One region of the Aquabacterium sp. T101 genome, then DNA from elsewhere that is predicted to be linked to it. Evidence: predicted binding sites of a transcription regulator. Region 1 holds the regulator's gene; the other holds the start of a gene.

What was found. Region 1 encodes FliA, which starts transcription of late flagellar genes. Its sites were predicted from a motif close to CTAAAGTTTNNNNNNNNNNNGCCGNTA; they were not measured.
Region 2: a site for FliA is predicted at 854-880, ahead of fliS (flagellar export chaperone FliS). Genes of this name have one in related genera too.

What each region holds. Positions count from the first base shown of each region.
Region 1 covers NZ_JBXVVZ010000007.1:55,594-57,982, forward strand. The annotation lists gene AC2EAQ_RS15755 (MinD/ParA family ATP-binding protein) at 31-831, shown strand; gene AC2EAQ_RS15760 (RNA polymerase sigma factor FliA) at 903-1,628, shown strand; gene AC2EAQ_RS15765 (hypothetical protein) at 1,767-2,389, shown strand, end outside.
Region 2 covers NZ_JBXVVZ010000001.1:1,347,714-1,350,102, reverse strand. The annotation lists gene AC2EAQ_RS06425 (flagellar brake protein) at 1-34, opposite strand, end outside; gene AC2EAQ_RS06420 (flagellar protein FliT) at 47-355, opposite strand; gene fliS (flagellar export chaperone FliS) at 373-813, opposite strand; gene fliD (flagellar filament capping protein FliD) at 930-2,389, opposite strand, start outside.

The DNA of each region.
Region 1 (2,389 bases):
GCACGGCCCGCCACGACGACCGGAACCTCCATGCTCGACACCACCGCCCGCGACTCGCTGCCCCCCGCCGACCAGGCCGACGGCCTGCGCCGCCTGTTCGCCGGCAGCGGCACGCGCTTCGTCGCGGTGGCCGCCAACCCCAACGTGGCTTTCGCCGGTCTCGCGCTCGAGCGCCTGGCCGCCGCCGCGTCGGCCTGCACCGAGCCGCAGCGCAAGGTGCTCGTGGTCGACACCGTGGGAGCCGCGCCCCACGAGATGGCCATGCTGGACCTGGCCGCCTGCATCGAGCCGCTGGACGACCTGCATCCCAAGCTGTCCTACCTGGCCGCGCGCGGCCTGCCGCTTCGCCACGTGGACGCGCGCGGCTCCTGCGAGGGCTTCCTCGAGGCGCTGACCGAGGCCGCGCCCGACGCCGGCGTGGTGATCGTGCACGCCGAGGCCGCCGAGCTGGGCCGCCTGTTCGCACGCCGCGCGCCGCGCCCGCTGCTGCTGGCCGCCGACCACCCCACCAGCGTGACCTCGGCCTACGCCAACATGAAGCTGCTGTCGCAGCGCCACGGCCTGATGGCTTTCGACCTGCTGCTGGTGGCCGCCGCCAGCTCGCCGCGCACGCCGCGCATCGCCGAGCAGATCGCCGCCACCGCCGACCGCTTCGCCGGCGCCGTGCTGCACGACTGGACCGCCATCGACCCCGCCGCGTCGCGCGCCGAGACCGCCGTGCCCGCTGGCCTGATGCGGCTGGCGCACGGCCTGCTGGGCCAGGCCGTGCCCGCCTTCATGGGCGCGCCGCGTGGCGAACGCGCCGCCCGGGCGGCACGGGGAGCGCCATGAAACGCGACCCGAAGCCCGCGCCCGACAAAGACGAACCCGCAGAACCGAGCCCCAGCCCAGGAGCCGCCGACATGTACACCGCCACCGGACGCCTCGACGTGCCAGCCCGTGCTGACGCGCTGCTGCGCCAATACAGCCCCCTCGTGCGACGCCTGGCGCACCAGATGATCGCCAAGCTGCCGGCCAACGTGGAACTGGACGACCTGGTGCAGGTGGGCATGATCGGCCTGCACGACGCGATGGGCCGCTTCGACGCCGCGCAGGGCGTGCAGTTCGAAACCTTCGCCACCCAGCGCATCCGCGGCGCCATGCTCGACGAGCTGCGCAACGGCGACTGGATGAGCCGCGGCGACCGCAAGCAGCAGCGCCAGATCGAGGCCGCGGTGCACAAGCTGGAGCAGCAGTTCGGCCGCGCGCCCGCCGAGAGCGAAATCGCCAGGGAGATGGGCGTCAGCCTGACCGACTACCAGGAGATCCTGACCAAGGTGCGCGGCACGCAGCTGGTGCACCTGGAGGACATGCGCGGCGAGGAGGGCGACGACAGCTACCTCGACCGCCACGTGGCCGACGAGGCCAGCAACCCGCTGGCCATGCTGAACGACCGCCGCATGCGCGAGGCGCTGGTGGAAGCCATCAAGCTGCTGCCCGAGCGCGAGCAGTACGTGATGAGCATGTACTACGAGCACGACATGAATCTCAAGGAGATCGCCGCCGTGCTCAAGGTGACCGAAAGCCGCGTGTGCCAGCTGCACAGCCAGAGCATCGCGCGCCTGAGGGCCAAGCTGCGCGCCTGGTGAGCCGGGAACAGGCTGCGCGCCCGGGTCCGCCGGGTGCAGAGGCCACCCGACTCGCGCCGATGCACTATCCTCGTTGCCCCTTCTCCTCTCGACGGTCAACGTCCGGCGCTCGGACCGGGCAAACCGCCGACGCAACGCATGGTCCGGCTCTTTCGACACGTCTTCGCCTGCATCCTGGCCTTTGCCTTCGCTGCCTCGGGGGCGCAGACCGCCGAACCCGCGGCGCGTCAGCGTCTGGGCATCGCGGTGGTGGCGGGTCACGAACTGCACTTGCTACGCATCGGCGCGCTCGTCTTCGGCAATTCCCGCGGCCTGGTGCAAGCGGCGGATGCGGGCATCGCTGATCAGGTCTACCTGGGCCTCAGGGACGAGATCTCGCTTGAAGCGCGCTACGACATCGCCCGTGTGACCGTCGACATGGCCGACGTCGAGCGGCTGCGGAAAGCGCGCGAGGCCTCGCCCCAGGCGTTCTGGACCAGCAGGCTCAATGAGGTTCATCCGGATCTGGCCGCCCTGGCGGGGCGCTGTGCCTGCGACCTGCTGCTGCTGGCGACCGTGAGCCCGAAGCTGGAGGTGTTCCAGACCAATCAGAGCACACGCGGGCTGACGCTGGTCGAGTACCGCCGGGTGCCGTACCTGCTGGTCCCGCTCCGCTTCGACCTGATCGACGCACGCACGCTCAAGGCCGTGGGTCACGACTCCTGGGCATCGACCGAGCCCGCACCGACGTTGGCCCTTGCTGGCGAACTCGACAAGGTCGC
Region 2 (2,389 bases), on a different contig from region 1:
GGGTCGGCTGGAAGTCGGGGCGTGCGGCAGCCACGGGTGCCTCCGGTCAGTGCAGGGTGCGCGGCCGGCCCGAGACCATCTGGTCCAGTTCTTCGAGCCACGGTTCGGCCAGCTGCCGGATCTCCGCGTCGTTGACGAGGATGCGCTGCATGATGCGGCTCTTGGCCTTGGACTCTTCGCTGGCCAGCGGCTTCTCGGTGGCGGCGTGCTTGAGCTGGGCGATCAGCAGCACGCAGGCGCCTTCCAGCTTGACGACCTGGTCCCAGTCGGCCGCGCGGGCCGCCGCGAGCATGTCGTTGCTGGCGCGTTCCAGCGCTTCGTAGTAGCTCAGCAGGTTGCTGTCGAGGGCGCTCATGCGCAGGCTCTCCGGGGTCAGCCGCGGGGGCCGTTGGCTTGAGGGGCGATCGACTGCCAGGCGTCGCGCAGCGGCTGCATCAGGCGCTGGCACTCGTCGAGCATGCCGGTGTCGTTCTTCAGGTTGGCCTGGGTCAGACGAAGGCCGATGTAGGCGTACAGCGCCGCCAGGTCGGACGCCAGCGCGCCACCGGCCTGCAGGTCGAGGCCGGCCTTGAGGCCTTCCTCCACGATGCGCGCGGCGCGGCCGATCTCGCGGCCCTTGGCTTCGGTGTCGCCGGCGGCCAGGGCGGCCCGGGCACGGCCGAGGGCCTCGAAGAAGCCGTCGAACAGCAGGGCCACCAGCTTGTGCGGCGAGGCGTCCACGACGCCGGTCTCGACACCGACGTTCTGGTACATGCGGGCGTGGGGCACGCCGGACCGGCCGAAGGCGGGGGAGGCGAGGGGGTGTGCGTACATGCGGCTGCGGTGCGGTGGTCTTGTCTGGGCTTGCCAGGGTTATCGTCCGCCGCGAGTGACCCTTGAGGGTCAAACTGGGCCCTGGCTCCAGGGCTCCTCGGCGCAACGCCTGCCGCTCAGCCCCCGCCGGCGCTGCGCGCGGTGTAGAAGTTGTTCAGTGCCTGCAGCTGCTGCGACATGTAGCTCGACAGGCCCGACAGCTGGCCCATGTTGCGGTCCAGGGCCTCGTACTGGGCACGCAGCCGCTTCTCGGTGGCGGCCAGCCGGGCTTCCATCTGCTCCTGCCGGTCGTCGATGCGGTCGATCCGGGCTTGCAGGCTGTCCGTGCGGCCCTCGAAGGAACCGTCAGCGGCCAGCAGCAGATCGCCCATCTCCTTGAAGCGCCGCATGAACCCCTTGTCGGCGGTGGTGGCACCGTCGCCCTGCATCAGGTTGCGGAACTGCTCGATGTTGGCGATGCCGTTGTCGAGCGAGCTGGCGTTGATCGACAGCGTGCCGTCGGCGCCCATCGTGATGCCCACGTCGGCCAGCCGGGTGAAGGCGGTCGACGCCGTGGTGGCCTCGTTGATCACGTTGCGCATCTGACGCTGCAGGCCCACGACCAGGCTGTCGCCCTGCATCGCGCCGGCCTTTTTGCTCGCCTCGTCGTACTTGGTCTGCTCGCGGATGAAGGTCGCCAGCTCGTTGAAGGACTTGACGAAGTCCTCCACCGCCGTCTTCACCGCCGCGGTGTCGGTGGCCACGACCACTTCCACCGGGCCCGCCGTCTCGGCCATCAGGCGCAGCGTCACGCCGTCGGACACGTTGGTCAGCGTGTTGCTCGTCGACTCGACATCGATGCCGTTGATGGTGGCCAGCGCATCGGCCGCGCTCTGGTTGAGCGTCATGGGGCTGGCGGCCAGCGCGTTGTAGGCCAGCGCCGACAGGCCGTTGGTGGCCACGCCGTCGTCGGTGGTCTCGGTGGCCGTGATGCGGAAGCCGTTCTCGGCGCCGGTGGCGGTGGATCGCAGCGCCAGCCGCGCGCCGCTGGCGTCGTTGATGATCGTCGCGGTGACGCCGGCACCGGCGCCGTTGATGCGGTCGCGCACCTCGGCCAGCGTGTCGTCGGCGGGGTCGAAGGTGATCGTCACCGGCGTGGCGCCGACCTTGGGCGCGAAGCCGCTGGTCGGGGTGCCGGTCCATTCGCCGAGCTCGATGGTCAGCGTGCCGCCCGCGAACTGGCCGGCGGTGTCGGCCGCGGTGAAGGCGCGGCTGGACAGGGTCTGCGCCGACGCGAGCTGGCTCACCTCGACCGCATAGCTGCCGGCGGCGGCACCGGCGGCGGTGGTGACCTGCACTGCGCGGTCGTCGGCGGAGGTGCCCGCACGCCGGTTCCACAGCGTCAGCGAGTTCATCGCGCCCGACTTGTCGCGCAGGCTGGACAGCATGCCCTGCAGCCGGCCGAAGCTCGACAGCTCGGAGTTGAGCTCGGTCTCCTGCTTCTCGAGGGCCTTCAGGGGCTGGCGCTCGATGGCCATCAACTGCGTGATGATGCTGTTGACGTCGAGGCCGCTGCCGATACCGGCCGATGAGATGG